One region of the Thermaerobacillus caldiproteolyticus genome, then DNA from elsewhere that is predicted to be linked to it. Evidence: predicted binding sites of a transcription regulator. Region 1 holds the regulator's gene; the other holds the start of a gene.

Region 1 (7,864 bases):
TCACGACTTTGCGGAAGTGCTCATACACCTCTTCCGGTACATAAAAATCTTCTTCGAACGTCCATTTGTACGCTTGTTTTGTCAATTTTAACTCATCGGCACCGAGCGGAGCACCGTGGACATCAGAAGTACCCGCTTTATTCGGCGATCCGTAACCAATCGTTGTTTTCACTTCGATCAATGTCGGACGAGTTGTGTCCGCTTTCGCTTCCTCCAATGCTTTGGCGATCTCTTCAATGTTGTTGCCGTCTTCCACGCGTAAATATTGCCAACCATACGCTTTAAAACGTTGTCCAACATTTTCTGAGAACGAAAGATTCAATTCGCCGTCCAGCGAAATATCGTTTGAATCATAAAGAACAATAAGGCGACCAAGCTTTAAATGTCCGGCTAATGAAGCCGCCTCAGAAGCAACTCCTTCCATTAAGTCACCGTCACCGCAAATCGCGTATGTGTAATGGTTAATAATTTCAAAATTGTCTCGATTGTATGTAGCCGCTAAATGTCTTTCCGCCATCGCCATCCCGACTGCCATCGCAATTCCTTGACCGAGCGGCCCCGTCGTCGCTTCTACTCCCGGCGTATGACCGTATTCCGGATGCCCCGGTGTTTTGCTTCCCCATTGACGGAACTGTTTAATATCTTCCATGGAAACATCATAGCCGCTTAAATGAAGCAAGCTATACAAAAGCATGGAGCCATGGCCTGCTGATAACACAAAGCGGTCGCGGTTAAACCATGTTGGATTGCTCGGGTTATGATTCATAAACTTCGTCCAAAGCGTATATGCCATTGGTGCAGCACCCATCGGCATTCCCGGATGTCCGGAATTTGCTTTTTCAATCGCATCAATGGACAATGTACGAATCGTCGTAATGGCTAATTGGTCAATCGTATGTTCCATTCGTCTTCATCCTTTCGTTCAAAAACGTTCTATCAACACTATCATATAGAAAAGGAGGAAACATGTACAACTATTGTTTTGAAAAAAGAAAGCATCTGTATGCGTAAGATGCTTTCTTTTTCACTATCGTTATTAATGAAGCCGTCTTTTTTGACTCTCTTTTAGTTTCTTTGGGGTGACATCGTTTCCGTTCGGATCAATGATCTTAACGGAATGAAGCGTATCGGTCATGGCTTTGCGAAATGCTTGTAAATACTCTTGGCGAAGCCGCTGTTGTTCTTCGCGCTCCGCTGCTGTCAAACCTACCGTTTTAGATTTTTTTGCCAGCTCATTAATCCGTGATAATTTTTGCTTCGATAACATTGTTTCACTCCATATCATTGATATGCTCTTATCTTACTAGAGAAATCGAAAATTGACAACTGCTTTGCTTCTCCATCTGCTGACAGTTCTATGTGCCTGACTGAACGTATTCTTGATATCGGCGATGAACAGTCGCCTTCGAGACGTCATAGCCGAATCCACGCAACGTTGCGGCAATTTCCGCAAACGTCAGACCGTTATGGCGCAAACGGACAATTTCTTCAACTGGGAGCTCGATTCGTTCTCTTCCAGCATGTTCTCCAACATGCTTTAAGTTCCGCTCCGGTCGGTATCCTCTTTCAATCGCTTTTTTCATGCCTCGTTTAATTTTTAAGTTATGTATTTTACGTTGATATTCTTCAACAATGCTAATGATATCGAGCACCATCGAATCCGCCTCGGATAATTGCATCTCTCCGTTATGGCTGATCGTATATATTTTGACCCCTTCTTTTTGAATACAGTGCAACAAAGCAATTCTTGCATGCCCTCTTCCTAATCTTGTCTCATCTTGAATGAGAAGCGCATCGATTCGTTCCTGTTTTAGCGCAGCCAGCAACTCTAAAACCCCGTCCCGCTCAATTTCATAGCCGCTCGCCTGTTCAGTAATAATTTTAACGACTTCAAATCCATACCGTTCAGCGAGGCGCTCTAATTCTTCCCGTTGCCGCTCTAACGATGTTTCTTGCGCCTCTTTCGTTGTGCTTACGCGACAATAAATAATCGCTTTCACTTTCGATCATCTCCGTTGTTATTTGCTTACTACTAGCGGGTCATCTGCTTTTGATTTTAACACAGGAATAACCAACTTTTCACCCGCCATAATTTGTTGGCTCGACAAATGATTCACATCGATGACCCATTCAATAAACTCATTGGTTGAAAGCTGATGTGATTTCCGGTATTTATTTGCTAATTTCCAAAGTGTATCGCCGGGTGTGACGGTGATTTCTAGATAATCTTCTTTATGAATCGGTTTGCTTGCATACGCAAATCCAGCTAATAACATAAATGAAAGAATCGAAAAAACAATATAGTGAGCAAGCTTTCGTTTCATCGTTTATCACCTCATAAGAATATTTGTTCGCCTTTGTGCTTTTATTATAATCAAGAACATTTGTTTGTGTCAATAGATTTTCGAACTTATGTTTGTTTTTTAATAATGAACATGCTATAATGTAGGCAAACGATGAGGTAAGAGGTGTATATGATGACAAAGCTATCAAAACGGCAGCAGCAAATATTAGATTTTATTAAGAAAGAGGTACAGACGAAGGGATACCCTCCTTCCGTTCGTGAAATTGGTGAAGCTGTTGGACTTGCCTCTAGTTCAACCGTACACGGACATTTAGCAAGGCTTGAAAGCAAAGGGTATATTCGACGTGATCCGACAAAACCGCGCGCCATTGAAATATTAGATGCTGATTTTACTTCCTCGATGCAAAAAAACAATGTCGTCAATGTTCCTATCATTGGCAAGGTGACAGCCGGACAGCCAATTACTGCCGTTGAAAACATTGAAGACTATTTTCCGCTCCCGGAGCGCTTTGTTTCACCGGAAGATCATGTGTTTATGCTTGAAGTGATGGGAGACAGCATGATTGAGGCAGGCATTTTAGATGGGGATTACGTCATTGTACGCCAACAACAGTCAGCCAATAATGGAGATATTGTTGTAGCAATGACCGAGGAAAACGAGGCAACCGTTAAACGCTTCTTTAAAGAGCAAGACCATATTCGTTTGCAACCGGAAAACCCTCATTTAGAGCCGATTATTGTCCGTGACGTGACAATTCTTGGAAAGGTCATTGGAGTTTACCGTATGATTAACTAAAATCAAGAAAAGTGCAAGCGCACCTATTTCACTATCTTGACTCCCACGATGGGCAAATGCTCTTCACTCGAAAGACAGTTGACCACCTGATATAGATGGAGTAAGACAGTTTTCTTTTAAACTTTATACTTTTCTGACCTTACAAAAAAGGCTATCTCGTTCAATACGAGATAGCCTTTTTCTTTTTTAGTATAACTCCATATATTGGTCGCGTTCCCATTGGTGAACAGCGGTACGGAACATATCCCATTCGATTTCTTTTGCTTCGACAAAATGTTCGAATAAGTGTTTCCCTAATGCGTGAATCATGACTTCATCTGATTTTAAGTTTTCCAATGCTTCTGCTAATGTCGCTGGTAAATCAACGATTCCTTCCTCTAAACGTTCTTCTTTTGTCATGACGTAAATGTTACGATCAACCGGAGCTGGAGGAGTTAATTTGTTTTTAATACCGTCTAATCCAGACGCAAGCAGCACCGCCATGGCTAAGTAAGGGTTTGCTGAAGGGTCAACGCTGCGCACTTCAATGCGTGTGCTCATGCCGCGTGAAGCTGGGATACGAATGAGCGGGCTTCGATTGCGTGCAGACCACGCTACATAACAAGGTGCTTCATATCCTGGCACAAGACGTTTGTAAGAGTTAACCGTTGGGTTTGTCACAGCTGTAAAGTTTGGTGCATGCTTTAATACGCCGGCAATAAATTGACGAGCGATATCGCTTAATTGCAAATCGCCGCTTGGATCGAAAAACGCATTTTCGTCGTTTTTAAATAAGGACAAGTTGCAGTGCATTCCTGAACCGTTCACACCGAACAATGGTTTTGGCATAAAAGTTGCGTGTAAACCGTGCTTACGAGCCACTGTTTTCACAACAAGCTTAAATGTTTGAATATCGTCGCATGCTTTGACGGCATCAGCATATTTAAAGTCGATTTCATGCTGTCCCGGCGCTACTTCGTGGTGAGAAGCTTCAATTTCAAAGCCCATTTCTTCTAATTCTAACACGATATCGCGACGGCAGTTCTCTCCTAAGTCCGTTGGGGCTAAGTCAAAATAACCGCCATTGTCATTCAATTCAAGCGTAGGATGACCTTTTTCATCGAGCTTGAATAGGAAAAACTCTGGTTCTGGACCTAGATTAAACGCTGTAAAGCCTAAGGCTTCCATTTCTTTTAACATTCGTTTCAAGTTGTAGCGCGGACATCCTTCAAACGGAGTACCGTCTGGATTGTAAATGTCACAAATGAAGCGAGCCACTTTTCCTTTTTCCGATGTCCACGGAAAAATAACAAATGTATCTAAGTCAGGATATAAATACATATCGGATTCTTCGATGCGGACAAACCCCTCGATAGAAGAACCGTCAAACATAATCTTGTTGTCTAATGCTTTCTCCAATTGGCTAATTGGAATTTCCACGTTTTTGATCGTGCCAAGGATATCCGTAAATTGCAAACGAATATACTTGACGTTTTCTTCTTTCACAATACGCAAAATGTCTTCTCTCGTGTACTTTGCCATTATAAAACTCCTCCCCGGTTCATCGTCTTAAATATTTATGTGAAAAACAAAAACAAACGCTATTAATGGAAAAAACGAGCGATATCTCCTTGGCGAAGCGATGCACGATTAAATCGCCCTGCTTGCATCAATTCCGCCCGTAATACATTCCGCAATTCCTCGTCCGATAGCTCTTGTTTGACTACTTTTTCGACCTTTTCTGTCGGCTCATGGGAAGCTGTCGATTGACGAGAAGCGAAAATTTGTTTAATGCCGGCTAAGTTCACTCCTTGATCGATTAAGTCTTTAATTTCAAGAAGGCGATCGATATCATTAAACGAAAATAAGCGTCGATTTCCTTCTGTACGTGCAGGAGAAACTAATCCGTGTTCTTCGTAATAGCGGATTTGACGAGCAGACAACTCAGTTAATTGCATCACAATGCCAATCGGAAACAACGGCATGGAACGACGAATGTTGTTGCTACTCACGTCAATTCCTCCTTATATTAGATTATTTTTATTTTACATCATGTAACATATTATGTCAATTGAATGTTATATTTTCTCACACGCCAATGAGCTGTTTTTCTATCAATTGGTCAATAGCGGTACAAATCGCGATTTTGACATGTGAATACGTCAATCCACCCTGAACATAAGCGACATATGGCGGACGAATCGGACCATCCGCCGTCAGTTCAATGCTAGCCCCTTGAATAAACGTTCCCGCTGCCATAATGACGTCATCTTCATAGCCCGGCATGTAGTTCGGATACGGAGTAAAATGCGAATTTACAGGTGATGCAAATTGAATGGCTTGGCAAAATGCGATCATTTGATCCGGATCATCGAATTGCACCGATTGAATTAAATCCGTACGTTTGGCGTTCCATTTTGGGTGTGTATTCATGCCGAGACGCTCTAGCATTGCTGCTGTAAATACAGCGCCTTTTAACGCTTGACCAACAATATGAGGAGCTAAGAAAAAACCTTGATACATTTCTTGTAAACTATATAATGATGCCCCTGCTTCGGCACCGATTCCCGGAGAGGTCATTCGATATGCGCACGCTTCCACGTATGCTTTTTTCCCAACGATATAACCGCCTGTTTTCGCGAGACCGCCACCTGGGTTTTTTATGAGTGAGCCGGCGATTAAATCGGCGCCAACGTGGCACGGTTCCTTGTCCTCGACAAATTCTCCATAGCAATTGTCAACAAATACGACGACATCCGGTTTGATGGCTTTGACAAACTCAATCATTTCTTTAATTTCTGCGATAGTAAACGACGGGCGGGTTGCGTATCCTTTTGAACGCTGAATGCCGATCATTTTTGTACGTTCATGGATGGCGCGTCTGACCGCTTCAAAGTCCACTTTCCCTTCTTTTGTTAATGGTACGCTTTGATAGCCAATATGAAATTCTTTTAGTGAACCAACCCCGCTGCCGCGAATACCGACAATTTCTTCCAATGTATCGTACGGCTTTCCCGTAATGTAAAGAAGCTCATCACCAGGACGAAGAATGCCAAATAACGCAATCGAAATCGCATGTGTCCCAGAGATAATTTGCGGGCGCACAAGCCCTGCTTCACCGCCAAACACATCGGCATACACTTGTTCTAGCGTATCACGCCCTGTATCATCATATCCGTATCCTGTCGACGGGATAAAATGGGCATCGCTGACTTTATGGCGGCGAAAACTTTGCAAGACGCGATATTGATTGTCATCAATTCGTTCATCGATTTCTTTATGAAGCGGTGCGATTTGTGCTTCTACTTCTTTCACAATTGGTGCGATTTTTTTCCCATGTCGTAAATGCTGAAACATAAAACAACCCTTTCTAGTTTTGATATTTTCTTAACTGTCCGTTAAGCGGATGTGAAGGCAATATATATCCTTTGCATTCGTACATGCCGCTTTGTTCATTGTAATGTAAATCGCGCAAAATCGTTTCTGCTTTCAACTGAGCGAGCAGCTTGCCTTCAAAACTTGGAATAAATACATAATAGCAATCCATTAAGTCAATTACTATTTTTTCAATAAATTGGCGGAGTTGTTGTAAATCATTTGGATCTAATGCGCTGATCGTTACCGAAGGCGTTTGGGCACCCGGCACAAAATCAGGATGGATCATATCACGTTTATTATAAACGGTAACAATCGGAATGGATGACACATCAAGCTCGTCCAATAGCTCATAAACTGTCTTCTCATGATGATAATAATCAGGGTTCGACGAGTCAACGATATGTAAAATTAAGTCAGCCTCTTTTACTTCTTCGAGCGTCGAGCGAAAGGCAGCAACTAATGTCGTCGGCAAGTCTTGAATAAAACCAACGGTATCGGTTAAAAGTGTCGTGTAGCCGCTCGGAAGTGTCAATTTTCGCGTTAGCGGGTCAAGTGTCGCGAACAATAAATTTTCTTCAAATGAATCCGCATCTGTCAAACGATTGAATAACGTTGATTTACCCGCATTCGTATAGCCGACGAGAGAAATTTGAAATACATGATTTTTTTTACGGCGCTCACGGTAACGTTCGCGATGTTCGGCAACCAGTTTCAACTGCGCCTTGATTTCATCAATCCGACGGTAAATATGGCGGCGATCTGTTTCAAGTTTCGTTTCCCCCGGACCTCTTGTTCCAATTCCACCACCAAGTCGAGACAGCTCTGTGCCTTGTCCGCTTAGACGCGGCAATAAATATTCCAACTGTGCCAACTCGACTTGCAGCTTTCCTTCCTTTGATCTAGCACGCTGGGCAAATATATCTAAAATGAGTTGCGTCCGATCGATGATTCGAGCTTCAAGTTGGCGAGAAAGATTGCGGTTTTGACTTGGCGACAATTCGTCATTAAAAATAACGACATCTGGGGCGAATTGTTCCACAAGTCGGCTGAGCTCTTCCACTTTCCCTTTTCCGATATAAGTAGCTGGGTGGATCGTCTCGCGCTTTTGTGTAACAACCATAACGACATCGCCATTCGCTGTATGAGCAAGCGATTTCAATTCTTCCATTGAATAGAAAAACCGTTCATCATCTACATGAGGCAGTTGGCAACCGACTAAAATGACTTTTTCCCGCTCGTTTGTTTGTCTCTCTCTCAATCCAACACCTTCTTTCTTTTGGACGAAATGAATCTTCATTAATCATAGCAAATCTCGCACAAAATCGCTATATTTCAAAAATGATGATTGATTTTCAAACGCGTTCCTCATAAAATTTTTACAGTGAAACGAAGTAGAAAGGGCTACG
Region 2 (7,864 bases), 1.5 Mb from region 1:
TAACGGATTTTCTAGGTACGGATAACAACCGCACGCGTATTCCAGGTCTCACTGGATTTGATACAGAAACACCAGCTCTTCCGCTTGATGATGATTTCGGTGATGCAGACCGAAATTATCATGGACATTTAAACTCAATGAACGCGAAAACGCATCCATCGTATTATAAACATTATGATGGACGACTAGCAGAAACAGTAGCTCGCCGCGCTGCTACGGTAAAGGAAGTTGGGGATGCGCGTGCCCTTGTCTATAACGACCATGTGTTAGTCGCCATTACAACGAACGAAAAAGACACGAATCGTGTTGAACGATTAGTGTCCAAAGCGATTGCGCCATATACAAAGGGAAAACATGTGCGCGTTGTGTCAAATCCAAGCATGTACAATCGCGTTCGGGTGATTGATAATAACATTCGCTATGGACGTCCGTCTGAAGAAATTGAACGGGATTTAAAAACAATTTTCTATAACGGGCAAATTATTGAGCGTCCAGCTAACCATCGATAAAATCATATAAGGGATGCCACTTGTTATAGGGCATCCCTTCTTGATGAAATTTTACCGTTTCGTGTTTTTTTGGTATAGTAATATCGGAAATTTCGTGTGATGAGAGGAGAAATTTAGAATGGCTGGACATTCTAAGTGGAAGAATATTCAACGCCGAAAAAATGCGCAAGATGCAAAGCGCGGAAAACTGTTTATGAAGTTAGCGAAAGAGATTTATGTCGCTGCAAAAATGGGCGGAGGTGACCCGAGCACTAATCCGAGCTTACGCCTTGTCATCGAAAAAGCGAAAGCGGCCAATATGCCGAATGAAAACATTGAGCGCGCTATAAAAAAAGCAACAGGAAATCAAGACAATACGAACTATGAAGAGATTCGCTATGAAGGATATGGTCCGGGTGGCGTTGCAGTCATGGTTGTCTGCTTAACTGATAATAAAAATCGGACTGCCTCTAACGTGCGTGTAGCGTTTTCGAAAAACGGCGGCAACCTAGGTGAAACAGGCTGCGTATCCTACTTGTTCGACCGAAAAGGATTGCTTGTCATCGCGAGAGAAGGACTTGACATTGATGAAGACGAAATGCTTCTTCAAGCGATCGAAGCAGGCGCGGAAGAAATGGAAACAACTGAGGACTCATTTGAAATTTATACAGCGCCAGAAACGTTCGAAGACGTCAAAAATCAGCTGGAAGCGAACGGTTTTACATTTGTGAGTGCGGAAATTACCATGATTCCGCAAACATACACGACGCTAACCGGCGACGATTTAACGAAAATGCTCAAACTCATCGACACGCTTGAAGACGACGATGACGTGCAGGAAGTATATCATAATTTAGATGAGTCAGGGATTGAGTAATGATTGTTGATATATCAACGTGTTATGTCCTTATTTCCGCTTAAAACATCCAAAAAATCTGATGGATGATGACATACATTCTAAAAATCATCATCCCGCGTTACGATATCCATCCAATGCATAAGAAATTGACTTTTTATGCAAAGGATGGATTTTTTATGCTTTTACATGAGGTGTTGCAGGAATTTCTTTATTACATCCAAGTCAAGAATTATACAGGGCAAACGATAAAAACAATAATAAGGCATTTATTAAGTATCTACAGAACGAGTGGCAATTTGAAGAAGTTGAAGAGGTCAAGTCATCACATATTAAAGCGTATATGATGTATCTAAAAAACAAAGGCAGAAAAGAAACATACATCAACAGTATTTGCGCTCCCTATTTAATTACTGTGTAGAAGAAGGGGATCTTTCTCCAAAGTAAAATCCTTGTACACATGTAAAGAAGTTTAAATTTGATGTTGAGCACGGATGGCTTAAGTTTCTTTGATTGGGAGCGCTTAGCTATGGAGAAATTAAGCGAAAAGTGACTGAAAAGATTAGAAGGGAATGGATAAAACCTCTTTTATTGGTGAAAATAGAAGTAGATTTTATTTTTACCTTGAAAGAGGGGAAGAGATGGTGCGAGTTCATTCCATTTATGTTATGGCGATGATCGTATGGCTGCTTTCCACATCAAATGTTTTCGCGGAGCCGTCCCCCGTGAAAATGAATGTAATTTTAGAACGAATGTATTTAGATGGGGAAGTCAGTGAAGAAATTAGAGAAGAAACAGTTGTCTCTATGAAAGATATATGGAAAAAATATGAAGGATGGCAGCTTGTCGATATGGATGACGAGCAAATTGTCTTTCAAAAAACGATCAATGACATTTCGCCTCTTTTAAAAGCGAATGGGTATTTTGGGCTGACGAAAAACGGAACGCTGTCCATTTTTGAAGGAAAGCCCAATAAATCATCGCGCGTCATTCAATCGTTTTTCCAAATTGACATCAAAAAGTTAGAAAGCCGGCAACATGAACAATTAAAAAAAGGGATTCGCGTCATTTCGAAATCGCAGTATAAAGATATTATTGAAACATACCGGCATTTTGCGCTGATGCCGTAAAAAGACTTATCGCTACGATAGGTCTTTTTGTTTTGGACAAAGAGGAATATACATTCGCTTTTTTCTCATTGTATGGTACAATGAAAAGCAGTGAGAAAAAGGAGAGGAGTACGGTCTTGATTGAGTTTATCCGTGGATATATCGATTATGTTTGTCCTGAATATATTGTTGTTGAAAGCAATGGAGTAGGGTATCAAATTTTCACTCCAAATCCGTTTTCGTTTCACAAAAGTCATGATACAATCGTGACGGTCTATACATATCAATATGTGCGGGAAGATGCGATCGCCTTATACGGATTTCGCACGCGCGAAGAACGAACATTGTTTGCGAAACTTTTGCAAGTCTCCGGCATCGGGCCAAAAGGGGGACTGGCGATTTTAGCGGCTGGGCAACCGCGGCAGCTTGTTGAGGCGATTGAACAGGAAGATGAAAAGTTTTTATGCAAATTTCCGGGTGTCGGCAAAAAAACGGCACGGCAAATGATTCTTGATTTAAAAGGTAAGCTGCAATCGGTCGTTCCAGACGCTTTTCCAGATTTGTTTACTTCACACGAAGAGTCGCTTTCTCCGCAATTATCGGCGCTTGAGGAAGCGATTGAGGCGTTAAAAGTGCTCGGATATGCAGAACGGGAAATTCAAAAAGTGATGCCGTCATTAATGAAAGAAAATCTGTCCACCGATCAATATATTAAGCTAGCGCTCCAAAAATTATTAAAATAGGGAGGGGAGGAGAATGGAAGAGCGTCTTGTCTCCAGTGATGCTCATCGCGAAGACGTTTCACTTGAATATAGTCTCCGCCCGAAATTTTTACACGAATATATTGGACAAGATGGAGTAAAAGATAATTTAAAAGTATTTATTGAAGCAGCGAAAATGCGCGGGGAAACACTTGACCATGTGCTTTTATACGGTCCGCCAGGGCTTGGGAAAACGACGCTGGCAACGATTATTGCTAATGAAATGGGAGGTAACATCCGTACTACCGCTGGCCCGGCGATTGAGCGTCCCGGTGATTTAGCGGCGATTTTAACTTCCCTTGAGCCCGGCGATGTGTTGTTTATTGACGAAATTCATCGCCTGCAACGCTCAGTAGAAGAGGTGCTGTATCCGGCGATGGAAGACTATTGTTTAGATATTGTTATCGGCAAAGGGCAAACGGCGCGTTCAGTTCGCATTGATCTTCCGCCGTTTACACTCGTTGGTGCCACGACGAGAGCAGGGGCATTATCGGCTCCGCTTCGTGATCGCTTTGGCGTGTTAAGCCGTTTGGAATATTACGCCCCAGCGCAATTGGCGCAAATTGTCAAACGAACTGCCGATATTCTTGAGGTAGGCATCGAAGAAGAGGCGGCATTTGAAATTGCACGGCGTTCGCGAGGAACACCGCGCATTGCCAATCGCTTATTGCGGCGCGTTCGCGATTTTGCCCAAGTGCGCGGCGATGGAACGATTACGTTTGCGTTAGCCCAAGAAGCGCTTGAGCTATTGCAAGTCGATCGACTCGGATTAGACCATATTGACCATAAATTATTAAAAGCGATTATGGAAAAATTCATGGGCGGGCCGGTTGGGCTCGACACGATTGCCGCTACGATCGGCGAAGAGGCACAGACAATCGAGGATGTGTATGAACCGTATTTGCTGCAAATCGGCTTTTTACAGCGAACATCACGCGGGCGCATCGTAACAAGTCTTGCTTATGAGCATTTTGGAATGGAGGTTCCAGAAAAATGAATAACCTTCCAAAAACAATTATGGTGATCGGGGTTGTATTGATTATCATTGGGTTTCTTATGCAGTTTATTAAACTAGGTCGACTTCCTGGAGATATTATTATTCGAAAAGGAAATACGACATTTTATTTTCCGGTTGTCACGTCGATTGTGTTAAGCGTCGTGTTATCATTCATTTTTTACGTGCTTAGTCGGTTTCGTTGAACATAACTGCAAAAAAGAGGTGAGCTACTGTGAAAGTAGACTTATTTGATTTTGATTTACCAGAAGAGTTAATTGCGCAAACACCGCTTCCGAATCGCGAAGCGTCAAGATTGATGGTACTTGATAAACAAACGGGCGCGATCAAACATGAAACCTTTCGTGCGATTTTATCGTATTTACGTGAGGGAGATTGTCTTGTATTAAATGATACGCGCGTATTACCTGCGCGCCTTTATGGAGAAAAAGAAGATACAGGGGCAAACATTGAAGTGCTGTTATTAAAACAAGTGAAAGGTGATCGCTGGGAAACGTTAGTGAAGCCTGCGAAACGTGTGAAGATAGGAACGACGATTTTGTTTGGTGACGGGCGGTTAAGAGCGACATGTGTCGATACGCTCGAACATGGGGGGCGTGTGCTTGAGTTTGAATATGAAGGAATTTTTTATGAAGTGCTAGAGGCGCTTGGAGAAATGCCGCTCCCGCCTTACATTAAAGAGCAGTTAGACGACCGCGAACGCTATCAAACTGTGTATGCTCGCGAACGGGGCTCAGCGGCGGCACCGACCGCAGGACTTCACTTTACCGAACAGCTTCTTGACGATATTCGTGCCAAAGGAGTACATATCGCGTTTATTACGCTTCATGTCGGTCTCGGCACATTCCGCCCTGTTAATGTCGAAAATGTTGAAGAGCATGATATGCACGCCGAATTTTATCAAATGACAGAGGGAACGGCGAGATTGTTAAATGAAGTGAGACAGCAAGGCGGACGTATTATTGCTGTCGGCACGACGACGACGCGCACGTTAGAAACGATTGCTTCAAGACATAACGGTACTTTTGTCGCTGAAAGCGGCTGGACGAGCATATTCATTTATCCGGGCTATGAGTTCAAGGCGATTGATGGCATGGTGACGAATTTTCATTTGCCAAAATCGACGTTGATTATGCTTGTCAGCGCGCTCGCCGGGCGAGAAAACGTCTTGCATGCTTATGAAGAGGCAGTAAAAGAACGCTATCGTTTCTTTAGTTTTGGTGATGCCATGTTGATTATTTAAGAGAAGCGGAGGTGAGCCGCCTCCCCACCGAAAGGCGTTAGAGGATTAGCAAGGAGGCTCAATTCGGCTCTTGCTACGTCCTGTGATCTGCCGAGTGATAGACAATTGTATCCTCCCGCAGCGGGGACAAAGCGTCGCAAATCGCTCTCAAAACCAAATGTTTTTCGAGTATGGAAATGTTTGTGATTTAGAGACGGGAAGATAGAGAATTTGCATTTTTACTTTCCTACCTTTTTAGAAAGGAGATACTCATTTGACAGCAATTCGATATGAATTAATCAAAACATGTAAGCAAACCGGAGCACGGCTTGGGATCATTCATACTCCACACGGTTCCTTTGAAACGCCGATGTTTATGCCGGTTGGCACGCTGGCAACGGTGAAAACTTTGTCGCCGGAAGAATTAAAGGAAATGGGCGCAGGGATTATTTTAAGCAATACGTACCATTTATGGCTTCGTCCGGGGCATGACATTGTCAAAGAAGCCGGTGGGCTTCATTCGTTTATGAACTGGGATCGCGGTATTTTGACCGATTCCGGCGGCTTTCAAGTGTTTAGTTTAAGCGAATTCCGAAGAATTGAGGAAGAAGGAGTGTATTTCCGAAATCATTTAAACGGGGATAAGCTCTTCCTTTCTCCAGAAAAAGCAATGGAGATTCAAAATGCGCTCGGTTCGGATATTATGATGGCGTTTGACGAATGCCCGCCATATCCGGCAACATATGAATATATGAAGCAGTCGGTGGAGCGGACGAGCCGTTGGGCGGAGCGCTGTTTAAAAGCACATCAACGCCCGCATGACCAAGGATTGTTTGGTATTGTTCAAGGCGGTGAATTTGAAGATCTTCGAAAACAAAGTGCACAAGACTTAGTATCGCTTGATTTTCCTGGATATGCCGTAGGTGGATTGTCCGTTGGTGAACCAAAAGAAGTAATGAACCGCGTTTTAGAATTTACAACTCCGCTTTTACCGGCGAATAAACCTCGCTATCTAATGGGGGTAGGTTCTCCGGATTCGCTCATTGACGGAGTGATCCGCGGCATCGATATGTTTGACTGCGTCTTGCCGACACGCATTGGTCGCAACGGAACGGTCATGACAAGCGAAGGACGCGTCGTTATTAAAAACGCGCAATACGCGAGAGACTTTACACCGCTTGATCCAAATTGTGACTGTTACACATGCCGCAACTATACACGTGCGTACATTCGACATTTAATAAAATGTGATGAAACGTTCGGAATTCGTTTAACTTCTTATCATAATGTGTATTTTCTGATAAAATTGATGGAGCAAGTGAGACAAGCTATTCGTGACGATCGTCTTGGCGACTTCCGCGAAGAGTTTTTTGAACGATATGGGTTTAACAAACCGAATGCGAAAAACTTTTAATTCCATTGCTTAGAAAGGGGTGAAATCGATGGCAACGCTAGTCAATTTATTACCAATTCTTTTATTTTTCGTGATTTTCTACTTTCTGTTACTTCGTCCGCAGCAAAAACGCCAGCGTGCGATTCAACAAATGCAGGCGAACTTAAAGAAAGGGGATAAAATCGTCACGATTGGTGGATTGCACGGCATTATCGACTCAGTTGATGAAGATAAAATCGTGATCCGTGCTGGTGACGGTACTCGCCTTACATACGATCGCTCAGCGGTGCGTGAAGTAGTTGCAGAAAATAAGTAAACGAATAAGGCTGCTTCTTCATTTGAAGAAGCAGCCTTTGTTTTTTACATTTAACTTTGTGATGCGGTTATGTTCACTCCAAGAACTCCTCCAAGCATAGCTGCTGCTAAAAAGCCGAGATGGTAGAGCCATTGCTTAAGCGAGAATGATTGCTCTAGTCCTAAAAACTGGAACAAAAGGACAATCACTGTGAATAGTACACCCGTAGCCCCACCCATAAGCCAGCCTTTTTCTTTCCCTTTTCCACCGGCGACAAATCCTCCAATAAACATTGATAAAAGGGAGCTTGTGAAAATCATCCATGTCAATGACGACTCTTCGATACTTGTAAATTTCATCATTAAAGATAAAAAGAAACTGACGATAGCGGCAAGTAAAAAAATCGTCACAATTCCATAGACAATCGCTTTCCCTAACCTTGTCATTTTTTCTCCCCCCTCGTCCTATGGATGTTTTTAGCAAAAGTATATTCGCCGCAGGACATGTTTAGAAGTGGGCTTGATTATTTTTTTATCAGGAAAAAGACACGGAGAAACGGAATTCGCATCAATTCTTCACGTTTAATGAGCTTGAAGATGATTAAAAGCAACATGTAAACGATGGTAGTAATGATGATAGCAGCAGTCGTTCGTACATTGAGCGGAAATGTCGCAAAAGAATGGGAGAACGTCATATAGCCGACGATGCCAGCGATCAGCATTGTG

Evidence for each region. Region 1 encodes LexA, which represses DNA repair genes until DNA is damaged. Its sites were predicted from a motif close to CGAACATATGTTCG; they were not measured.
Region 2: a site for LexA is predicted at 2,518-2,531, ahead of ruvA (Holliday junction branch migration protein RuvA). Genes of this name have one in related genera too.

The regions. Positions count from the first base shown of each region.
Region 1 covers NZ_CP064060.1:770,731-778,594, reverse strand. Annotated here, with positions in the region: gene tkt (transketolase) at 1-904, opposite strand, end outside; gene ISX45_RS04020 (DUF896 domain-containing protein) at 1,037-1,267, opposite strand; gene ISX45_RS04015 (YneB family resolvase-like protein) at 1,356-2,000, opposite strand; gene yneA (cell division suppressor protein YneA) at 2,019-2,324, opposite strand; gene lexA (transcriptional repressor LexA) at 2,478-3,101, shown strand; gene glnA (type I glutamate--ammonia ligase) at 3,288-4,622, opposite strand; gene ISX45_RS03995 (MerR family transcriptional regulator) at 4,685-5,065, opposite strand; gene ISX45_RS03990 (methionine gamma-lyase family protein) at 5,169-6,437, opposite strand; gene hflX (GTPase HflX) at 6,451-7,755, opposite strand.
Region 2 covers NZ_CP064060.1:2,230,296-2,238,159, reverse strand. Annotated here, with positions in the region: gene ISX45_RS11215 (YhcN/YlaJ family sporulation lipoprotein) at 1-509, shown strand, start outside; gene ISX45_RS11210 (YebC/PmpR family DNA-binding transcriptional regulator) at 628-1,365, shown strand; gene ISX45_RS11205 (BofC C-terminal domain-containing protein) at 2,019-2,474, shown strand; gene ruvA (Holliday junction branch migration protein RuvA) at 2,591-3,196, shown strand; gene ruvB (Holliday junction branch migration DNA helicase RuvB) at 3,210-4,211, shown strand; gene ISX45_RS11190 (DUF2905 domain-containing protein) at 4,208-4,414, shown strand; gene queA (tRNA preQ1(34) S-adenosylmethionine ribosyltransferase-isomerase QueA) at 4,444-5,472, shown strand; gene tgt (tRNA guanosine(34) transglycosylase Tgt) at 5,726-6,865, shown strand; gene yajC (preprotein translocase subunit YajC) at 6,894-7,160, shown strand; gene ISX45_RS11170 (TIGR04086 family membrane protein) at 7,211-7,585, opposite strand; gene spoVB (stage V sporulation protein B) at 7,663-7,864, opposite strand, start outside.